3 regions of the Streptomyces sp. NPDC127119 genome follow, and region 3 is predicted to be linked to each of the others. Evidence: riboswitches for the same ligand, from Rfam matches in the RefSeq annotation. Region 3 holds a riboswitch; each other region holds the start of a gene.

Region 1 (11,137 bases), on a different contig from region 3:
GGGGATGCTCCTGAAATCGACCCCGGCCGCCTCGAACATCGACGCCCCGCAACCGGGACACGACCTCGTCGACTACTGCGACGCGGCGGGCGTTCCCCGCCTGGTCACGGACGAGGACATCATCCCGGTCGAGACGTTCGTCGCGTACGGGGAGTGGTTCCGGCAGCGGCTCGTGCCGGAACTGGAGCAGGTGCGCGTCGTCTCGGTCGACCGGCGTGGCGACCTGCGGGGCTTCGAACTCAAGCTGGACTCGGGGGAGGTGTTCACCGCGCGGGCGGTCGTCGTCGCGACCGGTCTGTCCGGCCTCGCGCACCTGCCCCGCGAACTCGCCGTGGCCGCACCCGACGGACCGACGCCCACCGGCCCCGTCTCGCACAGCTCGCAACTGCACGACCTGTCCCGGTTCGCCGGCCGGGAACTGATCGTCGTCGGCGCGGGCCAGTCCGCCCTGGAGACGGCGGCGCTCGCCGCCGAGACGGGCGCACAGGTGCGCGTGGTGGCGCGCGGAAAAGGGTCTGTCGACTTCGGCGCGCCCCCGTGGCAGCAGCCGTTGCTGCGCCCGGAGTCGCCCTTCGGCCGGGCCTGGTCGCTGTGGGCCCTCACCTACTACCCGCACCCGTACCGTCATCTGCCGCCGGGAATCCGGCACTTCCTCGTCCGCAGCGTCCTCGGGCCCCTCGGCGCCTGGTGGCTGCGCGACCGGTTCGAGGGAAAAGTGCGGGTGAGCGAGGTGGCGCGGATCCTCCGTGCCTCCGGGGAGACGGCCGGGCGGCCCGCCCTCACCGTCCGGACCCTCGGCGGTCGCGTCGAGGAACTGTCCGCGGACCACATCGTCGCCGCCACCGGCTACCACGTCGACCTCGCCGCGATGGACTTCCTCGGCCATGAGCTGCGGACACGGCTGGCCGTCAGCCGCGGAACACCGAGGCTGGGCGCCGGATTCAGCTCCTCCGTGCCCGGTCTGTACTTCACCGGACTGCCGGCCGCGGCCTCGTACGGGCCGGTGATGCGGTTCGTGTGCGGGACGGAGTTCGCCTCGCCGCGGCTGGTCCGGCACCTGGCGGCGCGGCACCGCTGAACCCGGGGCGCGAACGCACGCGGTGGGAGCGCGCGGGCGCACGCGGGCGGTCGGGAAAGGGGCGTGAATCGGGTCGGCGGAGTGGCCGATATGTCATGGGATCGGCCTGAACTCCAGGGGTCTGCTGGGGCCCGCGACGACGCGTGAGGTGGTCGAGGTGCCGGACGACGTCCGGTTCCCGTCGAGTCGCTGGGGGATTCGATCCGTATTCTCTGATCATGGCCCCACCGATTGCATATTCACTCATCGCCACTGACCTGGACGGGACGCTGCTGCGCGGCGACGACACCCTCTCGGACCGGTCGCGCGCGGCGCTGGCGATGGCGGTCGGGGCAGGCGCCCGGCACCTCGTGGTGACGGGGCGCCCCGCCCCGCGCGTACGGCCGCTGCTGGACGAACTCGGCAGCCAGGGGCTCGCGGTGTGCGGACAGGGCGCACAGTTGTACGACGCCGGCGCGGACCGCATGCTGTGGTCCGTCACGCTCGAACGTGAGCTGGCGGAGGTGGCTCTCGGCAAGATCGAGGCGGAGGTCGGCGAGGTGTACGCGGCCGTCGACCAGGACGGCGTCGACGGACTCACGCTCATCGAGCCGGGCTACGAGATGCCCCACCCGACGCTGCCCGCGGTACGGGTGCTGCGGCGCGACGACCTCTGGACCCGGCCCATCAGCAAGGTGCTGCTGCGCCACCCCCTGCTGTCCGACGACGAGTTGGCGTCCGCCGCCCGTGGAGCGGTCGGTTCCCTCGCCACCGTGACGATGTCCGGGCCCGGTACCGTCGAACTCCAGCCATGCGGCATCACGAAGGCCACGGGCCTCGCGCTCGCCGCCGGCCGTTTGGGCCTGACGTCGGCGCAGACCATCGCCTTCGGGGACATGCCGAACGACATCCCGATGTTCGACTGGGCGGCGCGCGGGGTGGCGATGGCCAACGCGCATCCCGAACTCAGGTCCGTCGCCGACGAGATCACCCTCTCGAACGAGGACGACGGCATCGCGGTGGTCCTGGAGCGCATGTTCTCCACCGGCCGGACCGACCGCGCGGACGGGACCGGCCGGTCCGACCGGACGGGCCCCCGTGTCGGCCGGCAGGCCGGTCCGGGAGCCCGCTCGGGCGTCGGTCAGTAGGCGCCGAAGACGTTGTCGATCGAGCCGTAGCGCGCGGCGGCGTAGTTGCACGCCGCCGTGATGTTGGCGACCGGGTCGAACGGGTCCAGCGACGTACCGGTCACGTGGTACGCCGAGAAGGTCGGGTCGATGACCTGCAGGAGCCCCTTCGAGGGCGTACCGGCTACCGCGTTGGAGTCCCAGTTGTTCATGGCCTGGGGGTTGCCCGACGACTCGCGGATGATGTTGCGGTGGATGCCGTCGTAGGTGCCCGGGATGCCCTGCTGGGCCATGACGTCCAGCGACTGCCTGATCCAGCCGTCGAGGTCGTCCGTGTAGGTCTTCGCGGAGGCCGGGGTGACGGCGGACGCCGTGGAGGCCTTGGACGCCGTGGCGGTCTTCGCCGAAGACCCGCCGTTCTTCGTGCCCACGGTCAGCTTGAGGCCGGGCCGGATGGCCGACGGGTCGTCGCCGATGACCGCGCGGTTGGCCTTGTAGAGCTTCTTCCAGTCGCCCGTGGTGTGCGCCTTGGCGATCTTCGACAGGGTGTCGCCCTGGACCACCTTGTAGGTGACCAGCGAGACCTGCGGGACCGCGTTCGGGGTGGCGGCCTGGGCGCCGGTGGCCCCCACGAGGGGGAGCGCGAGCGCGGCTCCGCCCGTCCCGGCGGCGACGATGCCACGGGTGAGGGTGCTGTTTCTGGGGCGGCGGTGCTTGCCTCGTGCGGGCATGGCGAATGTCCTCTCCGGCGCCTGCGAGGTGAGCTGTCGGGTTCGGGCGGGAGATGCCCGGCCGCGTGGGGTGCGCGACTTGACCCCTAGCCGTTCCGCGATACGGACCGGCGGCTTACCTGGGTCCCCCGCTCCTGCCGTACGCGAGTGAATGGGTGACTGGGATTTCCGGGCGGCGGCAGGATTAGGCGATCCGTCCGGAGTGACGTGAACGTATGCGAGAGCACATGCCGTGAACAAGCCCCGAATTCGCGCAGCGACGGCTTTGAACTGCCATGTCGGGCGAATATCTCTTGATCAAAACGGAAGGCGAAGTTCAACTTGCTTTCCGCAAAGGGAAATCGACGGAACCGGCGAAACGATCACCGCGCGCGGGCGTGACTCAATTCACTGGCATGGGAGGCCAATGTCCATAAAAAAGGGGATACGCGATATTCTGCGGACGCCGGAAACCGGGCGCCGTGGGAGGTTCCAGGGATGCGTGGACCCGTCCCGGCTCATCCCGCCGTACGCGGAATCCTTTTCTCCCAGGTGCGGTGGAACACCACTTCGTCGCCGTCCTTGCAGATCACTTCGTTCGAGGTGATGAAGTCCGTCTCGTCGCAGGTGATTTCGGAGTGCGTCTCGACACTCGCGTCCCACGGCATTTCCGGCCGGTGCAGCCGGACGGACCAGTCGGACCTGGTGCGCGCGGACAACGGGTCCGACTCATTGATCGTGTACGTCTCCAGCGCGTCCTCGGTGAATTCGAGTCCGTCCGGATAGACGCGGGTGCCGCCGTACCGCGGATCCACTTCCAGGCGCCATTCACCTTTGGCGACATCGCGGACCGCGAGGCGTTCGGGGCGCGGTTCGTCCAGGGTGGCGGGGAAGTTCACGCCGAGCGGAGCCGACTGCTCCGGTTCCTCGAAGACGATGGAGGGGTCCGACTCCTGGGCGCGGACCGGCAGTTCCAGCACGCTGCCCGACGGAGTGAGGGTGAAGCCCGCCTCCGAGCCCGGCTGGGGCCAGATCCACGGCCAGTACGCGGAGGAGACCGCGAGCCGGATGCGACGGCCCGGCGGGAAGGCGTGGCCGATGCCGTTCAGTTCGAAGAGCACATCCTCCGTAGCGCCCGGTTCCCAAGGAACCACCTGGTCACGGCCATGACGGGCTGTCAGGTTCAGGACGCCTCGGGTGACCAGGGTCGAGGAGCCGTCAGGAGCCACGTCGCACAGACGGGCCACTACGTGGCCGCGCGTCGCCGGAGAGGTGAGCCTCAGGCGCACGCGCGGGCGGCCCAGTACCCAGATCTCCTCGGGCACTTCGAACTCGAAGCACACCGACCGCGCGTCCTCCTCCCGCTGGTCCGGCGGCAGGTCCGCGTCGTTGCCGAAGGGGAAGAAGCGGCCGGCGTCCAACCCGGTGTGCTGCGGGGAGCGCACCACCACGGGGGCGCCCTGGAGCGCGTACGGGACGTGGGCGACCAGCGGGGAGGGCCAGGCGGGGTCGCCGACCCAGCGGCCGGGCAGCACCGGGTACACCGTCGCGGGCGGGTGCGAGTCGCTGACGTACGAGCGCAGCAGCGGCTCGGACATCACCCCGGAGCCGGTGCCGGAGCCGCTGCTGCTGCTGCCGGTGCCCGTCCCGGCGTCGGCGTCGGTGTCGGTGTCCTTCAGCCAGTGGTCCCACCAGCGCAGCGTCTCCTGGAGGAAGCCGATGGCGGGGCCGGGCGGCAGCCCCCGGTCGGGGTACTGGTGCGACCAGGGCCCGATCAGGCCCCGTACGCGGTCCGGCGGGAGGTGTTCCACGAGGCGCAGCACGGTGTCCCGGTACGGGTCGTGCCAGCCGCCGACCGCGAGCACGGCCGCCCGGATCGCCGAGTAGTCCTCGCAGACGCTGCCGCGGCTCCACTGCTCGTCCCTCGTCTGGTGGGCGAGCCAGGTGTGCAGGAACGGATCGACCGAGGCCAGTCGTTCCACCCACAGGTCGCGCCAGGACGCGCCCGCGTACGCGGGGTCGGGCGGGCGTGACACGAACGCGAGCATGGTCGCCGCCCACGCGTGCATGTCGACGGCGAGTACGGAACCACCCATGTAGTGCACGTCGTTGTCGTAGCGGTCGTCCGACGAGCAGACCGTGACGACGGCCTTGAGCGGTTCGGGCGCGAGGGCCGCGATCTGGAGAGAGTTGAAGCCGCCCCAGGAGATGCCGAACATGCCGACCCTGCCGGAGCACCAGGGCTGGGCGGCGAGCCAGTCGACGACCTCGACCCCGTCGGCCAGTTCCGTCGCGGAGTACTCGTCGCCCGGCAGGCCCTCGGAGTTGCCGTGCCCGCGGACGTCCACGCGCACGGAGGCGTAGCCGTGGCCCGCGTACCAGGGGTGGCGCTGCCAGTCGCGCGGGGCGGTCCAGTCGGTCAGCCGGTACGGGAGGTATTCGAGCAGGGCCGGTACGGGTTCGCCGGTGAGCGGACGCCACACGCGCGCGTAGAGCTTGGTTCCGTCCGTGAGGGGAACGCGGATGTCCTCGTGAAACGTCTCGCAGGGGAAGGACGTACGGATGCGCATGGGTGTCACCTCAGTGGACGGGGTGCATCGTGCGGCGCAGCCAGGGCGCCGCGGCGATCACGAGCAGACCGGCGGCCACGGCGATCGCGCCGTTGACCCCGAAGTACGCGGGCTTGGAGACGTCGTCGTAGAGCTTCACCGTCTGGGCCTGGATGCCGTTGGCGAGGGCCAGCGAGAGGAACCAGAGGGACATGGTCTGGCTGGCGAAGGCCTTCGGAGCGAGCTTCGTGGTGGCCGACATGCCGGAGGTCTCCAGAAGGATGTCGCCGAGCCCCAGCAGGAAGTACGAGCCGACGATCCACCAGACGGACATCAGGTAGTCGTCGCCGTCGTGGCCGGAGGTCGGCAGCACCATCAGCAGGAACGACAGTCCTCCCAGCACCACACCGAACGCGATCTTGTTGGAGGCGTGCGGCTGGCGGTGCCCCATCCGTACCCAGAGCGCGGCCACCACGGGGGCCAGCGCGACCTCGAAGGCGCCCAGGGCGGACGCGTACCAGCCGGCGGGGAAGTCGAAGCCGAGGATCGTCGTCTCGGCGTTCGACGCGGCCAGCAGGATCATCGTCGAGTACGCCTGGAAGAGGATGAAGTTGAAGACCGTGGAGGCCAGGAAGAGGACGATGTACGGGCGCAGCCGGCCGCGTTCCTCGGGGGTCACCCGCGGGCTCCTGAACATCACCGCGAAGTACACCACCGGCGCGATCACCGAGATCAGCGTCAGCAGGTCCACGAAGCGGTCCATGGTGAGCACTCCGGAGAGGGCCAGCACGACCGCGAGGGCCGCCGCGGCCAGCAGCCCCAGGACGATCAGCCGGACCGCGCGGCGCATGGCGCGGGGCGGCAGCGCGAACTCGGCCGCCTGGCTGCGTCCGGCCAGGTGACGGCGGCCCGCGACGTACTGGATCAGGCCGAGGGTCATGCCGACGGCTGCGGCGGAGAAGCCCCAGTGCCAGCCGCGGTGGTCGCCCAGCCAGCCGGTGATCAGCGGGCCCGCGAAGGCGCCCGTGTTGATGGCCATGTAGTAGAGCGCGAAACCGGCGTCACGGCGGTCGTCGTCGGTGCGGTAGAGCTTGCCGACCATGGTGGCGACGTTGGGCTTCAGCAGGCCCGTGCCCGCGCTGATCAGGCCCAGACCGGCCCAGGTGGCCGCCGCGGTGGGCACCGCCATCGCGTAGTGGCCGCAGGCGATCAGGATTCCGCCCCACAGGACCGCCCGGTACGAGCCGAGGACCCGGTCGGCGAGCCAGCCGCCGGCCACCGAGACCAGATAGACGAGCGTCCCGTACGCGGCCGACACGGAGGCGGCCGTTCCGGCGGACATGCCCATGCCTCCGTGGGCGACCGTGTCCGCGAAGTACAGGACGAGGATCGCCTGCATCCCCAGGAACGAGAAGCGCTCCCAGACCTCAAGGCCGGAGAGGGTGAGCAGGCCTCTGGGCTGGCCGAAGAAGGCATGGTCGTCGGCGGCGTCCGGGGGCCCGTCCCCGGGCTCCGGGTCGGGTGCGGAACCGGTTTCGATCGCACTGTGGGACAAGATCCACCACTTCCCGCACCACTTCAGGAAAAGCCATCCTCTTTCAGGAGGTATCCGTCAGTTGTCAGTCATATCGACAGATCACGAACATACCTTCCGCGGTCCGATACCGCCCGGCCTGACCGAAGGGGCAAAAGGGATCAGCCGGAGGGTGTCCGGCAGGGTGGTGGCAGGTGACGGGCGGGCGCTCATCGTGATCGAAAGACGACCGGATACGCTGACTTGAGAGCCGGCAGCGACACATCGACAAACACCCACAGCACAGAGCACACCCAGAGCATCCAGAGACCGCCGTTGAGAGCGTCAGCAGACAGGAGACCCTCGTGACCGTCGTCGGGCCGTTCGGGCTGAGCGTGCGGGACCAGGCTCTCGAAGCCGATGTCCAGGCCGGATTGGCGGCTGTCGAGGAGGGACTGCTCGAAGCGACCAAGAGCGAGGTCCCGTTCATCACGGAGGCCGCGCAGCACCTCGTGCGCGCGGGCGGCAAGCGGTTCCGGCCGCTGCTCGTGATGCTCGCCGCCCAGTTCGGTGATCCGTACGCGCCGGGGATCGTGCCCTCGGCGGTCGTCGTCGAGCTGACCCACCTCGCCACGCTGTACCACGACGACGTGATGGACGAGGCGGACGTGCGCCGCGGGGTGCCCAGCGCCAACAGCCGCTGGGACAACTCGGTCGCGGTCCTCACCGGCGACTTCCTCTTCGCGCGCGCCTCGCACATCCTGGCCGACCTGGGCCCCGAGGCCGTACGGGTCCAGGCGGAGGCGTTCGAGCGGCTGGTCACCGGCCAGATCCTGGAGACGGCGGGACCGCGCGACGGACGCGACCCGGTCGACCACTACATGGACGTGCTCGGCGGCAAGACCGGCTCCCTGATCGCGGTGGCCGGCCGGTTCGGCGCGATGATGTCGGGCGCCGACGAGACGGTCGTCGACGTGCTGACGCAGTACGGGGAGCGGCTCGGTGTCGCCTTCCAGCTCGCCGACGACGTGCTGGACATCGCGAGCGACTCGCGCGAGTCCGGCAAGACCCCGGGCACCGATCTGCGCGAGGGCATCCCGACCATGCCCGTCCTGCGGCTGCGCGAGCGCGTCGAGCGGCTGGGACTCGCCGAGGACATCGCCCTCGCCGAACTGCTCGCCTCCGACCTGACGGACGACGCACGGCACGCGGAGGCGCTGGCCAGGCTGCGCGTCCACCCCGCCCTCGACCAGGCCCGCCGCGACACCGTGCGGTACGCGGAGGACGCCCGCGCCACGCTGGCGCCGCTCCCCGAGTGCGACGCGAAGGCGGCTCTGGTGGAGCTGTGCGACGCGGTGGTGCACCGCGCGGGCTGACCTGCGCGTCTTTTCGCCGCCGCGTGATCGTCCGGCGGGATTCCAGCGCGTACGACCCGGGCGCGTGACTCGGGTCACACATCTGGATTAAGTCCAGTCTGAGATTCGTTCCGTAATCCGGTGCAGAGGCCGACGCAGGGGGCGTCGGCGGGATCACGGGGAGAAAAGAATCATGGGGACGATCGTCACGTTCGCACAGCGCCGCAGGAAGCTCGTCATGACCGGTGTCGCGGTGGCCGCCGCGGCCGGTGTCGCCGCCGCCGTGCTCCCTGCGGTGGCCGACAGCGACAACTCCGGCCGGGGCGCGGATTCGGGCACGGGCGTGGACCACGCGGGGCACGCGGGGCACGGTGAAGGGTCCATCGGGGTGCGGAGCGGCTCTCTCGCCGGCGGCAAGGGCGGCACCATCCTCGCCGCCGGTCTGAACGGCGCGAACGAGGTACCGGTCCAGGGCGGCCCCGCGGTCGGCGACAAGGACGGCGCGGCGCTCGAATTCGTCAAGGTCAAGGGCGACAAGGTGTCCGTCGCCGTCAAGTGGCGGGGCACCGGCAAGCCGGTCATGCTCCACATCCACCAGGGCGCCAAGGGCGTCAACGGCGGCGTCAAGGTCGACTTCACCAAGCTGCTGGACGACGCCCGGGGGCGCACGGTCACCGGCACGGTCGAGGTCGGGGACGCGGCCCTGCTCGGGAAGCTGAAGGCCGACCCGGGCAGCTTCTACGCCAATCTGCACACCACCGAGTTCCCGGGCGGCGCCGTCCGCGGCCAGCTCCACAAGGTCACCACGGACTTCGACTTCCGGCACGCGCTGAACAACTTCCAGGCCTCCGTCGTCAAGGGCAGGCAGATCTACGAGTGCAAGAAGTCGGCCGACGGCACCAAGGCCTTCGCGCAGCGTGATGTGAGCGCCGTGCTGGGCGGGCCCATCGCCCACTCGTTCGTGAAGCCCAACTCGGGTACTCCGCAGTGGATCGCCGCCGACCGCAGCGCGGTGACCGGCGCGCTGATCTCCAAGACCCCGAACGGCGACAGGAACATCCCCGAACTGGACCTCAGGGCCACGCAGTCCGGCAGGCACCGGGGCCTGCTCGCGGGCACCGCGGAGATCCTGCGCCTGAACACCGTGGGCGGGGTGGCTCCGGCCGGCTCCTGCAAGGTGGGGACGGTCGTGGGAGTGCCGTACGGGGCGGACTACGTCTTCGTGAACAACCGGTAGGCGAAGGGTTTCACCGCGCTTCGGCGTGTTACACGGACGGCGTCCTTCCCGTTCGACCCCTACGGGTCGGGAGGGGCGTCGTCCACCCATGTCATACCCCAGGTGTACAAGGAGTTGGCTCCGAGGTCTGACGCTTTCGGCCGACCGATTTGGTCAGATGGGACACACCACTTCACAGCAGTTCGGGTGACAATGGCGGCCAGGGTGGACGAGTGCGTGGACGGTTAGCCGCCGCCGACAACGGAGGTAGGGCACACATGGCACCGTACGGATCCGACGACAGCACGACCGACGACGAGGCGGACGACAGGCGCGGCGGCCGGCAGAAAGCCGCCCGGTACGTCGTCCCCGTCGCGGTGGTGGGGGTGGCCGCGGCGACCATCGGGCTGGTCCCGGCGTTCGCGGGCTCCGGCGACCCCGACCTGCCGAAGGTCAGCGCCCAGCAGCTCATCGAGAAGATCGCCGCCTCGGACGTACAGCAGCTGTCCGGCACGGTGAAGATCAGCACGGACCTCGGTCTGCCGGACCTCGGCGGCCTGGAGAGCAGCCTCGGCGGTGCTGCCACGGGTGGCGGGCGCGACGGCTCGGGCTCGTCCGCGGACCCGTCGTCCAAGCTGATGGAACTGGCGTCCGGTACGCACACCCTGCGGGTCGCGTCCGACGGCGAGCACAAGCAGAAGGTGTCGCTCCTCGACAAGGCCGCCGAGTACAGCGTGATCCACAACGGCGACGAGGTGTGGGCGTACGACAGCAAGTCGAACGAGGCCTACCACGTGAAGGACGCCGCTTCCCCCGGCTCCGCGGAGAAGGGGCCGAAGGGCAGGTCCGAGGATGTGCCGGCCACGCCCAAGGAGCTGGCCGAGGAGGCACTGAAGGCGTCGGACGACACGACGTCCGTGACCGTCGACGGTACGGCGCGGATCGCCGGGCGGGACGCCTACAAGCTGCTGATCGAGCCGAAGCAGTCCGGTTCGACGGTCGGCGCGATCTCCATCGCCGTGGACGCGAAGACCGGTCTGCCGCTGAAGTTCACGCTCACCCCGGCGAGCGGCGGCGCGGCCGTCATCGACGCGGGCTTCACCAAGGTCGACTTCTCCAGGCCGGCCGCGTCCACCTTCGACTTCACCCCGCCGAAGGGCGCGAAGGTCACCGAGGGCGACGAGTCGGCGTCCCACGGCCCGGCGGGCAAGGGCGGCGTGGACAAGGGCGGCAAGGGTGACAAGGCGCGTCCCGGGAGCGGCGGCGAGGACCTGGGCAAGGAGTTCCAGGGCCTGAACGTCATCGGCGAGGGCTGGAGCTCCATCGCCCGGTTCGACACCGGCGGCGAGGGCCTGCCGTCGGAGAACGCCGGCGGGGGCGACGCGGGCCGTTTCCTGGACTCGCTGGGCGACAAGGTGAGCGGCGAGTTCGGCTCCGGCACGGTCTTCTCGACCCGCCTGGTCAACGCGCTGATCACGGACGACGGCAAGGTCTACGCCGGTGCGGTCACCAAGGACGCGCTGGTGAAGGCGGCCGACGCGGCGAAGTAGGCCCCGTACCTGTCGGCCCCCCGACAGCGGGGTTCCCCGAGGGCGAGGCGAAGTGAGGGA
Region 2 (8,019 bases), on a different contig from region 3:
GCCACGTCCTGCCCGAGTTCACCGAGCGCACCAGCTCGGGGACGCGGACCATGGACCCGTACTCCAAGCTCCTCGAAGAGCGGATCGTGTTTCTCGGGACGCCGATCGACGACACGTCCGCGAACGACGTGATGGCGCAGTTCATGCACCTGGAGTACCAGGCACCCGACCGGGACATCTCGCTCTACATCAACTCCCCCGGCGGCTCCTTCAGCGCGATGGCGGCCGTCTACGACACGATGCGATTCGTCAGCTGCGAGGTGGAGACCATCTGCCTCGGGCAGGCCGCGTCGGCCGCCGCGGTACTGCTGGCCGCGGGCACACCGGGCAAGCGGTACGCGCTGCCGGGCGCCCGCATCCTGCTCCATCAGCCGCACCTGTCGGAGCCGCTCCGGGGCCAGGCGTCCGACCTGGCGATCCAGGCGGACGAACTGCTGCGCACCCGCGCCCGGATGGAGGACATGCTCGCCCGGCACACGGGGCAGCGCCGGGAGCGGATCGGCGCGGACATCGAGCGGGACAAGATCCTCGACGCCCGCCAGGCCCTGGAGTACGGGCTGGTCGACCGGATCGTCCCCAGCCGCAAGGCGGCCCTCGGCGCGTCCGACGACGCATCAGGCACGTCCGACACACCCGGCGTGGGGTGATCCGCCGATGCTTCCGCCCGAGTTGCCCCCGCTGCCGGCCCTGACGCGGGCCGAGGCCGAACTGATCGACCGCTATCTGGAGGTGGTCGACCTGCTCGGCCGGATCAACCCGGCGCACTCCGGCGACACGTACCGCGGACTGCGCGCGGCCCAGGCCCTGGTCGGCAGGGCGACCGCGCTGCGCGACGCCCTGACCCTGATGCACCAGCGGGGCGAGAACGAGTTGCACGCCGCAACCCTGGCGCGGGCCCTGCGCGTCCTCGACGGTGAGCGCAGGGCGGGCCGGGTCGCCCTGCCGCCCGGCTCCGGCACCTGACGTACACCACCGGTCCGGCCTCACGCAGGCACTTGACGAGGCGTCCGCACTGGAGTTGAAACGGACCAGAAGGCGTACCCCCGGTTGGCGTAGTCGAGGCTGCTCCCACAAGCCCCCGGGAGTTGCGCAACGTACGTACGTCCGAGGCGGAATCAACCATTCCGGTGCTGGTGCGGGGGTCCTTGAGGCCCTCGACGCCCACCCGTAGAAAGGGCTGTCCACCCGAACGGGTGAGTGGTGAGTAAGCCCACAAATCGCCGATTCCGCTCGGCTTTTGGGACATCAGTGCGTCAAGATCCCTGCGACGACAAGCCCCCGCCAGAAGCGGCGGGGCGGTCCGGGCGGACGCCGAGTCCTGCCGCTGCCCGGATGACCGGTCGACAGAAGTGCATCGGCAGGAGTGGAGGACCCGAGCATGACGGGCCGCCGGAGAGATCCGAGTGGCCCTTGGGGTGAAGCCGCAGCTGCGGCCGGGCAACTTCGCCAGCCCGAATCCGACAGGTCATCCTTCACAGGCGGCTGACGAAGGGTTGCGCATGACTGCGCTCAATCGTGTCCCGTCGCTGTTCAGCAGGGCCGGTACCGCATCGGTTCTCACCATCGCCGCCGTAGGCGGCGGCATAGTGGCCCCTGGCTTCGCGTCCGACGCGGAAGCGGCCACCCCCGCGACGAAGGCACTCAAGGTGGCGGCCTCCAAGAAGGGTTCCCCGTACAAGTACGGGGCCACGGGGCCCAAGCGCTTCGACTGCTCCGGCCTCACGCTGTACTCGTTCAAGAAGGCGGGCAAGAAGCTGCCCCGCACGGCTGCGGCCCAGTACAACAAGACGAACCACGTCTCCTCCTCGAACCGCAAGCAGGGGGACCTGGTCTTCTTCCACTCGGGCCGGAACGTCTACCACGTGGGCATCTACGCCGGGAAGGGACGGATCTGGCACTCCCCGAAGACCGGGGACGTGGTGAAGCTCCAGAAGATCTGGACCAAGAGCGTCTGGTACGGCCGGGTCAGGTGATCCGCCCACGGGGTGGCCGTGGCGCTCGGATCGCCACGGCCACCCCGTGAGGGACCCGGCCCGACGGCCCGCGAGGGGCCCGGCCCGCCGCCCGTGAGGATTCCGGGCATCACACCCGTGGGAGACCCGCTCGACGCCCGTGAGGGACCCGGGCCCTCACGCGTGAATTCGGGCGCTGACTGGTTACTCGTTCACCGCCGGACGTCCGGTGCGTTGTGTGTTGTGGGTTGTCCGCCGGCTCGTCGTGGCCTGGCGCGCGGTTCCCCGCGCCTCTTCGGGGCGGGCCCTACTCGGCCCGGACCGGCTGTGCCGGGGCCGTCCAGGGGAGCATGATCGATACGGTCTTGCCGCCCTCGCTGGTGGCTCGGACCGAGAGCTTGCCACCGGATTCCGCCGTCAGCCAGCGGATGATCACCATGCCCCGGCCGTTGTCCTGCTGAACGGCGGCGGGCAGCCGTTTCGGGAAGCGCGGGTGGCTGTCGGTCACACCGATGCGCAGTTGTTCGTCACGGTCGAGTTCGACGTCCACCGTGAAGGTGGGTGACAGTCCGAAGGTGTGCTGTACCGCGTTCGTGGCAAGTTCGGAGACGATGAGCCGAACCGTGTCTGCGGTCTCCGAGTCGGACGGCAGTCCCCATTCGGCCAGCACGTCGGTGACATACGTACGGGCGACGGAGACCGAGGCGGGATCGCTCGGCAGAGTGACGGATGCTTCCTGGTGGTCTGCCATGCGACGTCGTCCCTTTCCCACGGGACCGGGGTCCGACCGAAGCGGATGACTTCGAGACGGTCCCGGACTGGTGCTTGCGCCAGAGTGCCACTACCTCGGCGTTCGTGGTGCCGATCCACCAAGATATGCATATATCTGTCGCTCGAAGCGGTGAACTCTGCGACCGTCGACCGTATTTGGGCGGGCAGGTGGTTTGTCCTCTACCGTCGGCGTGACGCCGGGCGCTGTAGCGCTTGCGCGACGGTCGGAAGGAGACGGCCATGCAGTACGGCCCCGCGGTGCGCCGACGTAAGCTCGGCGCCGAACTGCGGGCCCTGCGCGCCCGCGCGGGCCTCACGAGCGGCGAGGCTGCGCGCCTCGTGGGCTGGCACCAGTCGAAGGTGAGCCGGATCGAGACCGGCCGCAGCGGGGTCAAGCCCGCCGACGTGCGGCGACTCCTGGACGCGTACGACGTCCGCGACCCGGAGCTGCACGAGTTGCTCGTCGTGCTGGCGGGCGCGGACGGCGACGGCCGGCACCACTGGTGGCACGCCTACCGGGGCCTTCTGCCGTCGACGTACAGCGATTTCATCAGCCTTGAGGCGCAGGCGGACGCGATGCGCACGCTGGAGAACTCCGTGGTGCCGGGCCTCCTGCAGACACCGGAGTACGCCCGCGCGGTGACACGCGCCGCCCTGGACGGGGTGCCCGACGGCAAGATCGACGCTCTGGTCGAGATGCTGGTGAAGGTGCGCCTCGCGCGCCAGGAGGTGCTGCGTTCGAACAAACCGCTCCGACTGAGTGCCGTTCTGGACGAGTCGGTGTTGCGGCGGACCGTCGGTGGACCGGAGGTCATGGCACGGCAGTTGGACCGGTTGCGCGAGGCCGCGCACCTCCCTCACGTGCGCATTCAGGTGCTGCCCTTCGGAGTTGGGGCTCACATCGGAGTCACAGGACCCTTTGTTATTTTTTCGTTTACGAACAGATCTGATCTGGATGTGGTTGTTCTCGACCACTTGACGAGTAGCCTTTATCTCGAACAGAGAGAGGACCTCCAGTCCTACGAGGAGGCCTTCACCTCCCTTCAGGGCCAGGCCCTTTCGCCCGAGGACACGTTGGATCTCATCGCCGGTGTAGCTGACGGCGCATAAGGAGGCACCATGCCCGCCACGCCTCGGTACGTACCTTCCAGCACCCACCCCAGCGCCCATCTGCACGGTGTGCGGTGGCGGCGCAGCAGCCGCAGCACGGGAATGAACAACTGCGTCGAGACCGCCCGGCCGGACTCCGGCCCGTGGGCCGGACTGCTCGCGGTGCGCGACTCCAAGAACGCGTCGGGGCCCGCCCTCCTCTTCGCGCCCGCGGCCTGGGAAGGCTTTATCGGCGCGCTTCGATGATCACGCCGACGGCCCGGTCGACCTGCCGGTCGGTGAGATCCGCGCGGGCCGTGAGGCGCAGCCGTGAGATGCCGTCCGGCACCGACGGGGGACGGAAGCAGCCGACGGCCAGACCCGCCGCACGGCACTCCGCGGCCCAGCGCAGCGCCTGCTCCGGGGAGGACGCGCGCACGGAGACGACCGCGGCGTCGGGCCGTACGGCTTCGAGACCCCCGGCCGTCAGGCGTTCGTAGAGGGCGGTGGCCACGGCACGCGCGCGTGCGGCCCGTTCCGGTTCCCCGCGCAGCAGACGCAGGGCCGCCAGGGCCGCGCCCGCCGCCGCGGGGGCCAGGCCCGTGTCGAAGATGAAGGTGCGGGCCGCGTTCACCAGATGGTCGATGACGTGGGCCGGTCCGAGGACGGCGCCGCCCTGGCTGCCGAGCGACTTCGACAGGGTGACGGTGGTGACGACGTCGGGCGCGCCCGCGAGTCCCGCCGCCCACGCGGCGCCCCGCCCGCCGTCGCCGATGACACCGAGACCGTGCGCGTCGTCCAGCACCAGCGCCGCGCCCGACCTGCCGGACTCCCCCGCTTCCCCCGCTTCCCCTGCTTCCCCCGCGTCCCGGCAGGCCGCGGCCAGTGCCGTCAGCGGGGCCGCGTCGCCGTCCACCGAGAAGACCGTGTCGGAGACGGCGATCGCGGGCCCGGTCCGCGTGTCCAGCGCCTTGCGGACGGCCTCCGGATCGGCGTGGGCGACGACCTGCGTGGTGCCGCGCGCGAGCCGGCAGCCGTCGATCAGCGAGGCGTGGTTGCCCGCGTCGGAGACGATGAGCGAGCCGTGCGGTGCCAGCGCGGTGACGGCGGCGAGGTTGGCCGCGTAGCCGGAGGAGAAGACGAGAGCGGACTCGAAGCCGCAGAACTCGGCGAGTTCGTGTTCGAGTTCCGCGTGCAGCTCCGTGGAACCGCTGACGAGCCGGGAGCCGGTGGCGCCGCCGCCCCACGTCCGGGCGGCCCGCGCGGCGCCCTCCGTGACCTCGGGGTGCCGGGCCAGGCCCAGGTAGTCGTTCCCGGCGAGGTCGAGGAGCGCGGAGTCGGCGGGACGCGGACGCAGGGTACGGACGAGTCCGGCCCGGGAGCGCGCCCGCGCCTGCTCGTCGATCCACTCGAACGGCGATCGGGCCATGTGTCCTCCGGCCATGAGGTAGGGGTGGATGCGGGTGTCCCATGGGGCCCCGACACACGACTTTCCGCCCGGCCGTCCCCACTGCCTTGTGCAGACCACGCACAGCCGCCTTTTGTAGGCAACGCACAGACCCTAGCCGGACGGCCAGCCACCCATGGTGTGGCAATGCCCACACGTCGACCGCTCTCTGTTGTCTGGTTCCTCCTTGGCCCGGCGCGGTCGGATAGGCCAGGATCGGATCTCATGGACCTGCTGAACACGCTGCTGGACAAGGGGCTTCGGCGCGAGCTGCCGACCCGCGACGAGGCACTGGCCGTGCTGGCCACCTCCGACGACGAACTCCTCGATGTGGTGGCCGCGGCCGGCAAGGTACGCCGCCAGTGGTTCGGCCGACGGGTGAAGCTGAACTACCTCGTCAACCTCAAATCGGGTCTGTGCCCCGAGGACTGCTCCTACTGCTCGCAGCGGCTCGGCTCGAAGGCCGAGATCCTGAAGTACACCTGGCTGAAGCCCGACCAGGCCTCCGAGGCCGCGGCGGCCGGGCTGGCGGGCGGCGCCAAGCGGGTGTGTCTCGTGGCGAGCGGACGCGGTCCCACCGACCGTGACGTCGACCGGGTCTCGGACACCATCAAGGCCATCAAGGACCAGAACGAGGGCGTCGAGGTGTGCGCGTGCCTCGGGCTCCTCTCGGACGGCCAGGCCGAGCGGCTGCGCGACGCGGGGGCGGACGCCTACAACCACAACCTGAACACGTCCGAGGGGACGTACGGGGACATCACCACCACCCACACGTACGCCGACCGGGTGGCCACGGTCCAGAAGGCGCACGCGGCGGGTCTGTCCGCCTGCTCCGGTCTGATCGCGGGCATGGGCGAGAGCGACGAGGACCTCGTCGACGTCGTCTACGCGCTGCGCGCCCTCGACCCGGACTCGGTCCCGGTCAACTTCCTGATCCCCTTCGAGGGCACCCCGCTCGCCAAGGAGTGGAACCTCACCCCGCAGCGGTGTCTGCGCATCCTCGCGATGGTCCGGTTCGTCTGCCCGGACGTCGAGGTGCGGATCGCGGGCGGCCGCGAGGTCCATCTCCGCACGATGCAGCCCCTCGCCCTGCACCTCGCCAACTCGATCTTCCTCGGCGACTACCTCACCAGTGAGGGCCAGGCGGGCCAGGCGGACCTGGACATGATCGCGGACGCCGGTTTCGAGGTGGAGGGCACGGGCGAGGTGACGCTCCCGGAGCACCGGGTCACCGCGCACGCCGGATGCGGCTCGCACACGGACACGGACGCCGACGCGGGCGCCGGATGCGGCTCGCACGGGGGCGGCGGTTGCGGCCCCTGCGGCCCGACCGCTCAGGAGGAGGCTCCCAAGGAGCTGGTCCAGGAGGCCGCGCGGGGCTCCGAGGCGCGTACGGACCTGGTCTCGGTACGCCGTCGGGGCGCCGGAACGGATCTCGCGCCCAATGCCTGATCTGCCCCCGCCCGACACCGCCGTGGCCGCCGATCGGGTCCGTGAGCTGCTCGAACTCGACCGGCGGCACGTGTGGCATCCGTACGGGCCGATGCCGGGCCGGCAGGAACCGCTCGTCGTGGAGTCGGCGAGCGGGGTGCGGCTGCGCCTGGCCGGTGACGGTAGCGGTGACGGTGACGAGCTGATCGACGGCATGTCGTCCTGGTGGTCCGCGATCCACGGCTACAACCACCCGGCCCTCAACGAGGCGGCACGCGACCAGCTCGGCCGGATGAGCCATGTGATGTTCGGCGGGCTCACGCACGAGCCCGCCGTGCGACTGGCGAAGCGCCTTGTCGACATGTCACCGGAAGGACTCGAACACGTCTTCCTGGCCGACTCCGGCTCGGTGTCCGTCGAGGTCGCCGTCAAGATGTGCCTCCAGCACTGGCGTTCGCTCGGCCGTCCGGGCAAGCAGCGCCTGCTGACCTGGCGCGGCGGCTATCACGGCGACACCTGGCAGCCGATGTCGGTGTGCGACCCCGAGGGCGGGATGCACGAACTGTGGCAGGGCGTGCTCCAGCGCCAGGTCTTCGCCGACGCGCCCCCGGTCGCGTACGAGGAGGCGTACGCCGATCATCTGCGGGCGCTGATCGAGCGGCACGCGGACGAACTGGCGGCGGTCATCGTGGAGCCGGTGGTGCAGGGCGCGGGCGGGATGCGGTTCCACTCCCCCGCGTATCTGCGGGTGCTGCGCGAGGCGTGCGACGCGCACGACGTGCTGCTCGTGTTCGACGAGATCGCGACGGGCTTCGGGCGTACCGGGGCGTTGTTCGCGGCGGAACACGCGGGCGTGACACCGGACGTGATGTGCGTGGGCAAGGCGCTGACCGGCGGGTATCTGACGATGGCGGCGACGCTGTGCACCCCGCGGGTCGCGGAGGGCATCTCGCGGGGCGAGGTACCGGTCCTCGCCCACGGCCCGACCTTCATGGGCAACCCCCTCGCCGCCGCCGTGGCCTGCGCCTCGATCGACCTCCTCCTCGGCCAGGACTGGCAGACCGAGGTCAAACGGATCGAGACGGGCCTGCGGGACGGGCTGGCACCGGCGGCGGAACTGCCCGGCGTCCGGGACGTACGCGTCCTCGGCGCCATCGGGGTCGTCCAGCTGGACCACGAGATCGACATGGCCGCGGCGACCCGGGCGGCGGTGCGCGAAGGTGTGTGGCTGCGCCCGTTCCGGGACCTCGTCTACACGATGCCGCCGTACGTCACCGGTGACGCCGATCTGGCGCGGATCACGGCGGCCGTGTGCGCGGCGGCACGGGA
Region 3 (11,137 bases):
GCTGTCGTCCCCCATGTTCACCGTTCTGCCCCGCCGGACCGCGGAGTCACCGCTTCCGTAAGCGGCGGCCAGTCGCGTCAGCCCGCCGTGAGCTTCGCCAGGGGGAGTGTGTGCTGGGTCTGGAGGACCTTCGCCCGTAGGTACAGGACGTTGTGGGCCGTCGTGAACACGCCCGTCGGGACGCGGTGTCGTACGTCGATGCCGAGCGTCCGGAGCTGCTCCGCCTTGTCGGGGTTGTTGGACAGCAGGTCCAGCTCCGTGATGCCGAGCGCCGTCAGCATCTGGGCCGCCGCCGTGTAGTCGCGGGCGTCCTCGGGCAGGCCCAGGGCCGTGTTGGCGGCGTACGTGTCGAGACCCTCGTCCTGGAGGGCGTACGCGTCGAGCTTGTTGTAGAGGCCTATGCCGCGGCCCTCCTGGCGGAGGTAGAGGAGGACGCCGCCGCGCTCGGCGATCTGCTCGACGGCCTCGCGCAGCTGCGGCCCGCAGTCGCAGCGCGAGGAGCCGAAGGCGTCGCCCGTCAGGCACTCGGAGTGCAGGCGGACCAGGGGCGTGGCGCCGGCGGGGTCGCCGAGGATCATCGCCACGTGTTCCTGGCCGTCGGTCAGGCCGTGGAAGGTGACCAGTTCGGCGTCGACGCTGTAGCCGTCGTGGAAGCGCAGGGGCACCCGGACGCGCGAGCGCTGGGTGGCGGCGGGGTAGTCGGGCATGCGGGTACTCCGGTCCACGTTCCTCATCTGCTTCAGATTTGAAGCAGATCCTCGAATCGAGACCCTAACCCATGCTTTAAAGTTAAAGCAATCGATATCGCCCGCCATCAGGCACCAGGTGGCGGCCTACGCGCACGGGCCCGGCGAGCGGCGGCGCCACGGGACGTCGTCCGGCGGGGCCTGCGCGTCGTCGCCCTCCAGGCCCCGCGCGACACTCGCGCAGATCTCCTCCAGCTGCCCCACCTGCTCCGGGGTGAGCCGGTCGAAGAGGGTCGCGCGGACCGTCTCCACATGGCCGGGAGCCGTACGCTCCAGCAGCGTCATCCCGTCGTCGGTCAGGACCGCGGTACTGCCGCGCCTGTCACTGGGGCAGCCCTCGCGGCGTACCGCCCCGTCCTTCTCCAGGCGCGTCACCGCGTACGTCAGCCGGCTGCGCGTGATCTTCGTCCGCTCGGCGAGATCGGTCATGCGCAGGCGGCGGTCCGGTGCCTCGGAGAGGTTGGCCAGGATGGAGTAGTAGACATGTGGCATACCGGCCTCCTGCTGGAGCTGCCGGTCGATCGCGTCCTCCAGGAGGTGGGAGGCGGCGATGTAGGCGCGCCAGGCGCGCTGCTCCTCGGGGGTGAGCCAGCGGGTCGTCATGCCCCCAGTGTAAGTTTGCTTCAAACTTGAACCAAGCCGAGCCGAAGGCAGCACGTCCCAGGGCCAAGCCGAGCCGAAGCCCGGGACCGGGCCCCGCCCCACCCGCCTCGCTGCCCCACCCACCCCGCGAAAGAGAGCGCGTCCATGCCCCACCCCCACGTCCTGTTGTCCGCCGCCGTCTCCCTCGACGGCCGTCTGGACGACACCGGCCCCGAACGGCTGCTGCTCTCCGGCCCCGCCGACTTCGACCGGGTCGACGAGGTACGGGCCGACTCCGACGCCATCCTGGTCGGCGCGGGCACCCTGCGCGCCGACAACCCGCGGCTCCTCGTGAACTCCGCCGAGCGCCGCGCCGCCCGCGTCGCCGCCGGCCGGCCCGCGTACCCGCTGAAGGTCACCGTCAGCGGCACCGGCGACCTGGACCCCGCCGCCAACTTCTGGTCCACCGGCGGCGAGAAGGTCGTCTACACGACGGACGAGGGCGCCGTGACGGCCGCCGAGGCCCTGCACGGGCTCGGCGTCGACGTCGTCCCCGTGGGGCCCGGACTGGACTGGCGGGCCGTGCTCACCCACCTCCACGACGTCCGCGGCGTACGGCGGCTCATGGTCGAGGGCGGCGGCCGGGTCCACACCCAGCTCCTCCAGCAGGGCCTCGCCGACGAACTGCAGCTCGCCCTCGCGCCCCTCGTGGTGGGCCAGCCGCACGCGCCGAAGCTCTTCGGGGACGGCGAATACCCCGGCGGCCCCCGCAGCCGGCTGTGGCTGATCGAGACCCGGCCCGTGGGAGACGTGGTGCTCATGCGGTACGTGCCCACCGCGCCCGGCACCGGACCTGTACCCTCCGCCGCCGACCACCGGTGGCTGGCCCTCGCCTGCGAACTCGCCGCCGAGTGCCCGCCCTCGCGGACCGCCTTCAGCGTCGGCGCGGTCGTCGTCGCGGCCGACGGCACGGAACTGGCCCGCGGGTACTCCCGCGAGTCCGACCCCGTCTCGCACGCCGAGGAGGCCGCGCTCGCCAAGATCGCGCCGGACGACCCCCGGCTGACGGCCGCCACGGTCTACAGCAGCCTGGAGCCCTGCGCCCGCCGCGCCTCGCGGCCCGCGCCCTGCGCCCGGCTGATCCTCGACGCGGGCGTGCGCCGGGTCGTCACCGCGTGGCGCGAGCCCGACACGTTCGTGGCCGCCGCCGACGGCAACGGCCTGCTCGCGGCGGAGGGCGCCGACGTCGTCGTACTCCCGGAGCACGAGAGCGCGGCCAAGGCACCCAACCGCCACCTGAACCGGGGCTGACATCTGCCCGTGTGCGCGGGGTCCCGCGAATGGCGTACAGTGGTCTCAACGACGCGGGGTGGAGCAGCTCGGTAGCTCGCTGGGCTCATAACCCAGAGGTCGCAGGTTCAAATCCTGTCCCCGCTACTGAAGGCCTGAGGCCGGAATCCAATGGATTCCGGCCTCAGGTGTTTTACGTTCCTCTGTGCCGTCCCCGCGCCGGCGCTCACTCGCCCGGTCCCCGTCCGCTCGCCCCGCCCCGCCGGTCCCGGAACCCTGGACGGAGCGAGGTGGTCGAGGGCAGGAGACACGTGATCGGGCGTCGAGCGGTCGAGCAGCGGTCGCCGGGCTCCGCCGGGCCGCCGCCGGACAAGCGGACCGGCCTCTACCCCCGTACCCGCGCGGTCGTCCGCGTGCTCCCCGCACTGCTGATCGTCGCGGGTGTCTTCTACGACGTCCTCACCCCGCAGTACTTCACCGCCGCGCCCTTCCTCTCGGCCGCCTCGCTCGTCGCCGCGCCCCTGCTGTCGCTCGGCGCCACCGTGTGGACGGGCGTCGCGGGCACGGCGGCCATGGCGCTGGTGACCGTGCGGTTCGCCGTCGACGCGAGCGGGATCACCGAGATCGCGACCGTGGCCACGGTCGCCTGCCTCGCCGTCGTCATCAACCGGCTCGTGAGCCTGGGCAACGCCCGGCTGGCCTCCGCCCACGAGATCGCCGAGGCCGCCCAGCGGGCCGTCCTGCCCGAACCCGCCGCGCGCACCGGCGGCCTCGACCTCGCGGTCCGGTACGTGGCCGCGCAGACCGACGCCCTCATCGGCGGCGACCTCTACGCCGTGCAGGACACCCCGCACGGCGTACGGCTCGTCGTGGGCGATGTGAGGGGGAAGGGCATGGGCGCGGTCGCCGCCGTGGCCGTCGTCATCGGGGCCTTCCGGGAGGCCGCCGAACAGGAGAGCACGCTGGAGGGGGTCGCCCAGCGGCTGGAGCGGTCGCTGATGCGCGAAGGGGTGCGGCGCGACAGCGTCGAGGTCTTCGAGGGTTTCATCACCGCCGTGCTCGCCGAGATCCCGCACGGCGCCCAGCGCGTACGGCTCGTCAACCGCGGCCATCCCGGGCCGCTCCTGCTGCGTGGCGACGGAACCGTACGCACGCTCGCCGCGGCGGAACCCGCGCTGCCGCTCGGGATGGGCGACCTGGGCGCCTGGCCCGACCGCGCGCAGGAGGAGGAGTTCCCGGGCGGGGCCATGCTGCTCTTCCACACGGACGGGCTGTCCGAGGCCCGGGACGGGCGGGGTGTGTTCTTCGATCCGGCGGCACGGCTGTCCGGGCGCCGGTTCGCCGGGCCCGACGCGCTGCTCGCCGAGGTGGTGGACGACGTGTTCCGGTACACCGGGGGCGGCGGTACGGACGACATGGCACTGCTCGCCGTTCGCCGGCCGTGAGGGAGCCGGGACGCTCTTCCCGACCCATATCACCTGCAGTAGTCGAACGACGCCCCTGCGCATAACAACTGACACACCGTCAGCAAAACCCGTACCCGTGAATGGCGATCAACTCGCCCGATTTACCCCGCTCCCAGCGTTTAAGTCCAGGCCAGGAGCCGTAACGATCATCAAGAACAGCTTGGAATCCGGTGCCTGAGTCTATTAACGTTCGATAACGCAGCGCGGTGTCCCAGCCGTCACAAGAGACGGCTCCGTGCGCACGCGCCGAATCCCGCAAGGGAACCGGGGAACCACCTACATGGGGTGAATCGCGTGTCTTTCGTGGTGGTGAACACCGCGGTTGACGCGCGTAGGAGACCTTCCTGCTCCGAACCCGTCAGCTAACCCGGTAGGCGAGAAGGAAGGAAAGGAGCGCGCCCACGTGGCGTTCAACAGGCCTGCCCCCACACCCTCGTTCATGCCTGACGAGGTGACGGGAGAGACCTCGGGCGAGAAGAAGCCCGACACCTTCGCCTTCGGCGCCCGCAGGGACGACGAGACCTGGGAGCCCTGGAATCCCAGCGCGGACACCGTCGTTCCCGTCCGCGGCAAGCACCGCGTCGCCAAGCAGCGTGGCGGGGGACTCGCCCGCAGCTCCACCGTTCTGGGCGTCGGTGTCATAGCCGCCGTCGGCGCGGGCGGCATGGCCTCCGCGCAGACCGGCAAGCCGCCGGTGTCGATCTCGATCCCCGACCTGCCCAACGTCGGCTCGCTGATCTCCGACGACGAGGCCCCCGAGGGTTCCAGCACGGCGCTCACCGCCGCGGGACTCACCGAGGCCGACGCCGAGGAGGGCAACGCCGACGCCGGCGAGGCCCTGCGCTCGCGCATCATGCTCCAGGCCGAACTCCAGCAGGACCAGGTCGACCGCGAGGCCCAGGCCGCAGCCGAGGCCGCCGCCGCGAAGAAGGCCGCCACGCTCGCGGCCAAGGAGCAGGACGCGGCGAAGGCCAAGGCCGCCGCCGCGAAGGCGAAGAAGGAGGAGGAGGCCAAGGCGAAGGCCGAGGCCGCACGCCTCGCCGAGCTGGCCAAGCAGTTCACACTGCCCACCTCCTCGTACACGATCACCTCCACCTTCGGGCAGTCCGGCTCGCTCTGGTCCTCCGGTCAGCACACGGGTCTGGACTTCGCCGCTCCCACGGGTACCCCGATCAAGGCCATTCACAGCGGCACGATCACCGAGGCGGGCTGGAGCGGCTCGTACGGCTACCGCACGGTCCTCACGCTCGACGACGGTACGGAGCTGTGGTTCGCCCACCAGTCGTCGATCGGCGTCAGCGTCGGGCAGAAGGTCAGCACGGGCGACGTCATCGGGCGCGTGGGTGCCACCGGGAACGTCACCGGGGCGCACCTCCACCTGGAGGTCCACACGGCCGGCGGCACCGGGATCGACCCGATGGCCTGGCTGCGCGGCAAGGGCCTCAACCCGTAAAGCCTCAATCCGCAAGCCGGTGTCCGTGCCCTGCGGGGCCGCGATGTCGCGGAGTATGGAATACGGCCGTCCGGTTCGGCCGTTGGTTTTGGCATGACTTCTCTTCGCAGGCTGGGTTCGTCCGACCTTGAGGTGTTTCCGCTCGCCCTGGGCGGCAACGTCTTCGGCTGGACCGCCGACCGGGCCGACTCCTTCGCCGTCCTCGACGCGTACACGGCCGCCGGCGGGAACTTCGTGGACACCGCCGACGCGTACTCGGCCTGGGCGCCGGGCAACGAGGGCGGCGAGTCCGAGACCGTCATCGGCGAGTGGCTGACCGCGCGCGGCAACCGCGCCGACGTCCTCATCGCCACGAAGGCCGGCGCGCATCCCGCGTACAAGGGCCTCTCCCCGGCGAACGTCAAGGCCGCGGCCGAGGCGTCGCTGCGCCGGCTGCGGACGGACCACATCGACCTCTACTACACCCACTACGACGACCCCTCCGTGCCGGTCGAGGAGTTCCTCGGAGCCCTGGACGAGCTCGTGCGCTCCGGCAAGGTGCGCGCGATCGCCGCGTCCAACATCTCCGCCGAGCGGCTCCAGGAGTCCCTGGACGCCTCCGACCGCGAGGGGCTGGTGCGGTACGTGGCGCTGCAGGCCCAGTACAGCCTGGTGTCGCGTGACACGTACGAGGGTCCGCTGCAGGAGGTCGCCTCGCGCGGCGGACTGGCCGCGGTCCCCTATTACGGGCTCGCCTCGGGCTTCCTCACCGGCAAGTACCGGGCGGGCGCGGACGTCGACAGCCCGCGGGCCGGTGCGGCGGGCAAGCATCTCGCGTCGGAGCGGGGGCAGCGGGTGCTGACCGCGCTCGACGAGGTCGCCCAGGACCGCGGCGCCGAGCTCGCCACCGTGGCCCTCGCCTGGCTGGCCTCCCGCCCCACGGTCGCCGTCCCCCTGGCCAGCGCCCGCACCCCGTCCCAACTCCCGGCACTGCTGTCGGTGGCGGACCTCACCCTGACGGACACCGACCTCACGAAGCTGACGCACGCGTCGGAGTGACCCTCGCGGGGCGGGGGGCAGGGTTGGGGCGGGCTTGCGTTGTTGCTTTGGCTTTTAGGGGCGCGGGGAACTGCGCGCCCAGCCCGAGACGGCCCGCACCGGGCACTCGACCCCAGGCACCGCGGCGCCACTCCCAAGGGGCGCGGGGAACTGCGCAATACGACGTCAGGACCGGTACGGGTTGTACGCCGGGTAAGGCGGCGGATACCCATACCCCGGCCCGGCCCAGGGCACAGGCACCGGCACCGCCGAAGTCGCCCGCGCCGCGTACGCCAGCGCCGGCCGAGCCGGCTCCCGCCGGGCCCACAGCTCGTGCAGCAGCTCCCGCTCCCGCACGGCGAAGTCGGCACCCGCCCGCCCCCGCCGGCCCCGGTGGCGAAGAAACGCCAGCGACGTCGCGTACGCCTCGTACTCCGCCACCGCCCGCCCCGCATCGCGCCCGCCGTGATGCGTGGCGTACTCCCGCGCCAGCCGCCGCGCCTTCATCGAGCCGAGCACGAACGGCTCGGGCGCGGCCAGCCACCCCGCGACGGCGTACGAGGGCAGCTCCGTGCGGACCGTGCCGAGTTCGCGCTGCCGCGTCCAGACGGCCAGCCAGGTGAGCAGCCCGAAGGACGGGACCATGAACGCCGCGTAGACCGCGAAGAAGCCGTACTCCCCGAACGCCGACGAGCCGTTCCACATCGCGTGCATGCCCATCGCGAGCAGCAGCCCGGTGATGGGCAGGACGACGCGGCGCACCTGGTGGCGGTCCGCGGAGAGCGCCGCGATGCCGAAACCGATGCCCGTCAGCACGGTGAACAGCGGATGCGCGAAGGGCGACATGATCACGCGTACGAAGAAGGTCGCGGCGGTGACGGAGAAGAGGCCCGTGTCGCCGGTGAGCTGGTCCGTGCCGAAGGCCGTGCCCAGATAGAGGATGTTCTCGGTGAACGCGAAGCCGGTCGCCGTGACGCCCGCTATCACCACGCCGTCGACTATCCCCGTGAAGTCCCGTCTGCGGAACAGGAAGACGAGCAGGACCGCCGCCGCCTTCGCCGACTCCTCGACGATCGGCGCTATCACCGTCGCGCCGAGGGTGTCCGCGTGGGACGGGTCCGCCGTGGCCGTCGCTATCCACTGCGTCGCGAAACTGTTCGCGACGATGGCTATCAGCGCGGCCGCGCAGGCGCCCCACGCGAAGGAGAAGAGCAGATTTCTCCAGGGCCCCGGATCCACCCGGTCCAGCCAGCGGAACGCGGCGACGAGCAGGGGCACGGGGAAAATGGCGAGGCCGAGGCCCACCAGGAAGCCCTCCGTGCCGGTCTGTTTGCGGACGAGGGCCAGGATGACCAGGCCCGACAGGGCGAGCAGGGTGGTCAGCGCGGCGTAGCGCACCCACTTGCGCTGCCACCAGTGTGCGTGCCGACGGGCGCCTCCGGCGGGGAAGCCGGGGGGTGTCGGGGGTGGGGGGCTGGTGGCCATGACAAAAACCCTAACGAGGGAGGGGCTCGGCCCGCGAGAGTGCCCCGTCCCGGGGGTGGGGGAGCGGCTCAGGTGCCCGTGCTGTCCGTACCGCTGTCCGTGCCGTCGTTGTTGTCCGTGCCATGCGGTACGCGGCGGAACAGGAGATCGTTCACCACGTGGCCCTTGTCCAGGCCCTGGGCCTCGAAACGGGTCAGCGGCCGGAAGTCGGGACGCGCCGCGTAGCCGGTGGCGGGGCCGTCGGGGCCGGTCGGGGGCGCGGGCTGGGCGTTCTCGAAGTCCGGGTGCGCGGAGAGAACTTCCAGCATGACTTCGGCGTACGGCTCCCAGTCCGTCGCGCAGTGCAGCAGCGCGCCGGGGCGGAGGCGGGACGCGGCGAGGGTGAGGAACTCCGGCTGGATCAGACGCCGCTTGTGGTGGCGCTTCTTGGGCCAGGGGTCCGGGAAGTAGACGCGCAGGCCGGCGAGGGAGTCCGGGGTCAGCATCTCGCGGAGCAGGATGATCGCGTCGCCGTTGGCCACGCGGATGTTGGACAGGCCGGCCCGGTCCGCGAGGTTCAGCAGGTTGCCCTGGCCGGGGGTGTGGACGTCCACGGCGAGGATGCCGGTGCCGGGGTCGGCGGCGGCCATCTGCGCGGTCGCCTCGCCCATGCCGAAGCCGATCTCCAGGACGACGGGGAGGTCGGCCGCGAAGAGTTCGGCGAGGTCGAGGGTGCGCTGCCCGTCGATGTCCAGGCCCCACTTGGGCCAGAGCCGTTCCAGCGCGTCCGCCTGGCCCTGGGTGACGCGGCTGCGGCGGGGCTGGAAGCTGCGGATCCGTCGCTCGAAGTGCGAGCCTGCCGGGTCGGGCTGGGGGCCGTCGGGGAAGCGGGGTTCGTTTCTGGGGCGGGGGGTTCTGGATGCGTCAGACACAGTGGGTCGATTTTACGCGTCGGGTGCGGGTGCGGGTCCGTTGCCGGTCCGTGGCGGGTGGGTGGGTGCGGGCCGGTCCGTCGTGGGTCGGGGCCGTGCCGGTACGTCGAGTCCGCCGCCCCCGGGCATACGGAACTCAGCTGACAGGGCGGGCCTTGTTCGGAAGGGCTACGCGGCGGACTGCGACGTACCGGCACGGCCCCTCGCGTGCGCTGTCGCCGGTCAGACGGCCGCCAGGGCCTTGAGGGCTCGCTGGGCCACCTCCCGGCCGATGGGGAGGGAGGCCGTGGCCGCGGGGGAGGGGGCGTTGAGCACGTGGACCGTACGGGGGCCCTCCTGGATCAGGAAGTCGTCGACCAGGGTGCCGTCGCGCAGGACCGCCTGGGCGCGGACGCCTGCGGGGGTCGGGATCAGGTCGTCCGAGGTGATGGCCGGGAGCAGGCGGCGGACCGCGCGGGTGAAGGCGGCCTTGGACAGGGAGCGGTGCAGTTCTCCGGTGCCGTAGCGCCAGTGGCGGCGGGCTATGTGCCAGGAACCGGGCCAGGCGAGGGTCGCACCCAGTTCGCGGGGGCGGACGGTTCGCCAGTCGTAGCCCTCGCGGGCCAGGGCCGGAACCGCGTTCGGGCCGACGTGGACGCTGCCGTCGATGCCTCGGGTGAGGTGGACGCCGAGGAAGGGGAACGCGGGGTCGGGGACGGGGTAGACGAGGCCGCGGACCAGGTCGGGGCGGGCGAGGGTGTAGTACTCGCCGCGGAAGGGGACGATCCGCATGTTCGGTTCGTCGCCCGCGAGGCGGGCGATCTCGTCGCAGTGGAGGCCGGCGCAGTTGACGAGGACGCGGGCGCGGACGACCGTGCCGTCGTCCGTGCGGACGGCCACGCCGAGGTCGGGCCGGCGGTCGATGTACGCGGCCTTCGTGGCGTACCTGATCCGGGCGCCGGAGGCGTTCGCGAGGTGCCCGGCCACGGCGCCGTAGTCGCACACCCCGGTGGTGGAGACGTGGATCGCGGCGAGGCCCCGTACCTCGGGTTCGTACTCCTCGATCTGGGGGGCGCCCAGTTCCCGCACCGGAATGCCGTTCTCCCGGCCCCGCTGGACGAGGGCGTGCAGACGGGGGAGCTCGTCCCGCTCGGTGGCGACGATCAGCTTGCCGGTCACCGCGTGCGCGATGTCGTACTCGGCGCAGAACTTGACCATCTCGGCCGCGCCACGCGCCGCGAACTGTGCCTTCAGGGAGCCGGGGCGGTAGTAGATCCCGCTGTGGATGACTCCGCTGTTGCGTCCCGTCTGGTGCCGGGCCGGGCCGGCCTCCTTCTCCAGCACTGTCACGCGCGTGCCCGGGGCGGCACGCGTGATCGCGTACGCCGTCGACAGACCGACGATCCCGCCGCCGATCACCAGCACGTCACAGTCGTAAGCGATCTCCCGCACCATCCGCCCACCCACCTCCAACACCTCCGACTCCCACCTCCGATAGTGCACTGCGCCACTGACAACCCCCTCAAACCAACAATCCGGCCGAACGCCGATCAGACATGAAGGAGGGGGAGGGGAGGGCCGAGGGGTGGTCACGACCGGGATGCCGGGTGCCGGGCGCCGGTTCGGGGCGGGGGCGCCCCTTCAGGGGCGCGGGGAACGGCGCGACCAGCCACGGCGGACCCGCAGCGACAACACGTCCCCAGCCCGGCAGACGCGCTTTCCAGGGGCGCGGGGAACGGCGCGACCAGCCACGGCGGACCCGCAGCGGCAAGAAGCCCCCAGCCGGGCAGACGCCCCCTCAGGGGCGCGGGGAACTGCGCAATCAGCCACGGCGGACCCGCACCCCCACAACCGCCTCAGCCCCGTGGACGCGCAGGCAAGCCTTGACCACTAGGCCGGTGCCATCAGCAACGGCCGAGCCCGCTCCCGCAGCTCGACGACCCGCGGCTCATCCCCGTACGGCTCCAGCCGATGAAGAAGATCCTTCACGTACTCCGTCGTGCGCGCGGAAGAAATGCGCCCGGCAACCTCCACCGCCCGCACCCCCTGCTCGCACGCCGCGTCCAGATTGCCCGATTCGAGTTCGGCGACCGCGGACACGACGAGCCGCAGCCCGTGCGAGCGTACGAACTCCTCCGTCGGCTTCGACAGCGCCTGCTCCGTGAAGCGGCGGACCTGCCGCGGAGCCTTCAGATCGCGGTAGCACTC

Evidence for each region. Region 3 has a riboswitch for cyclic di-AMP ahead of ACFVH5_RS32940 (M23 family metallopeptidase). Riboswitches for the same ligand answer to the same signal wherever they lie in the genome.
Region 1: it holds a riboswitch for cyclic di-AMP, as region 3 does, so the genes downstream of both, ACFVH5_RS36145 (transglycosylase SLT domain-containing protein) here and ACFVH5_RS32940 (M23 family metallopeptidase) in region 3, are expected to answer to the same signal.
Region 2: it holds a riboswitch for cyclic di-AMP, as region 3 does, so the genes downstream of both, ACFVH5_RS31410 (C40 family peptidase) here and ACFVH5_RS32940 (M23 family metallopeptidase) in region 3, are expected to answer to the same signal.

Annotation. Positions count from the first base shown of each region.
Region 1 covers NZ_JBHXTO010000137.1:8,530-19,666, reverse strand. The annotation lists gene ACFVH5_RS36155 (NAD(P)-binding domain-containing protein) at 1-1,078, shown strand, start outside; gene ACFVH5_RS36150 (HAD family hydrolase) at 1,297-2,205, shown strand; gene ACFVH5_RS36145 (transglycosylase SLT domain-containing protein) at 2,199-2,915, opposite strand; cyclic di-AMP (ydaO/yuaA leader) riboswitch at 2,919-3,083, opposite strand; gene ACFVH5_RS36140 (CocE/NonD family hydrolase) at 3,413-5,464, opposite strand; gene ACFVH5_RS36135 (peptide MFS transporter) at 5,475-6,998, opposite strand; gene ACFVH5_RS36130 (polyprenyl synthetase family protein) at 7,322-8,332, shown strand; gene ACFVH5_RS36125 (CHRD domain-containing protein) at 8,505-9,548, shown strand; gene ACFVH5_RS36120 (outer membrane lipoprotein carrier protein LolA) at 9,806-11,077, shown strand.
Region 2 covers NZ_JBHXTO010000099.1:905-8,923, reverse strand. The annotation lists gene ACFVH5_RS31420 (ATP-dependent Clp protease proteolytic subunit) at 1-647, shown strand, start outside; gene ACFVH5_RS31415 (hypothetical protein) at 655-963, shown strand; cyclic di-AMP (ydaO/yuaA leader) riboswitch at 1,310-1,496, shown strand; gene ACFVH5_RS31410 (C40 family peptidase) at 1,500-1,973, shown strand; gene ACFVH5_RS31405 (ATP-binding protein) at 2,260-2,703, opposite strand; gene ACFVH5_RS31400 (helix-turn-helix domain-containing protein) at 2,964-3,833, shown strand; gene ACFVH5_RS31395 (DUF397 domain-containing protein) at 3,843-4,079, shown strand; gene ACFVH5_RS31390 (8-amino-7-oxononanoate synthase) at 4,060-5,241, opposite strand; gene bioB (biotin synthase BioB) at 5,485-6,711, shown strand; gene ACFVH5_RS31380 (adenosylmethionine--8-amino-7-oxononanoate transaminase) at 6,704-8,019, shown strand, end outside.
Region 3 covers NZ_JBHXTO010000110.1:3,766-14,902, forward strand. The annotation lists gene ACFVH5_RS32910 (hypothetical protein) at 1-15, opposite strand, end outside; gene ribA (GTP cyclohydrolase II) at 78-707, opposite strand; gene ACFVH5_RS32920 (MarR family winged helix-turn-helix transcriptional regulator) at 834-1,349, opposite strand; gene ACFVH5_RS32925 (dihydrofolate reductase family protein) at 1,494-2,639, shown strand; tRNA gene ACFVH5_RS32930 (tRNA-Met) at 2,692-2,765, shown strand; gene ACFVH5_RS32935 (PP2C family protein-serine/threonine phosphatase) at 2,930-4,063, shown strand; cyclic di-AMP (ydaO/yuaA leader) riboswitch at 4,319-4,476, shown strand; gene ACFVH5_RS32940 (M23 family metallopeptidase) at 4,488-5,537, shown strand; gene ACFVH5_RS32945 (aldo/keto reductase) at 5,631-6,575, shown strand; gene ACFVH5_RS32950 (PrsW family intramembrane metalloprotease) at 6,741-8,039, opposite strand; gene trmB (tRNA (guanosine(46)-N7)-methyltransferase TrmB) at 8,108-8,950, opposite strand; gene lhgO (L-2-hydroxyglutarate oxidase) at 9,173-10,384, opposite strand; gene ACFVH5_RS32965 (MFS transporter) at 10,820-11,137, opposite strand, start outside.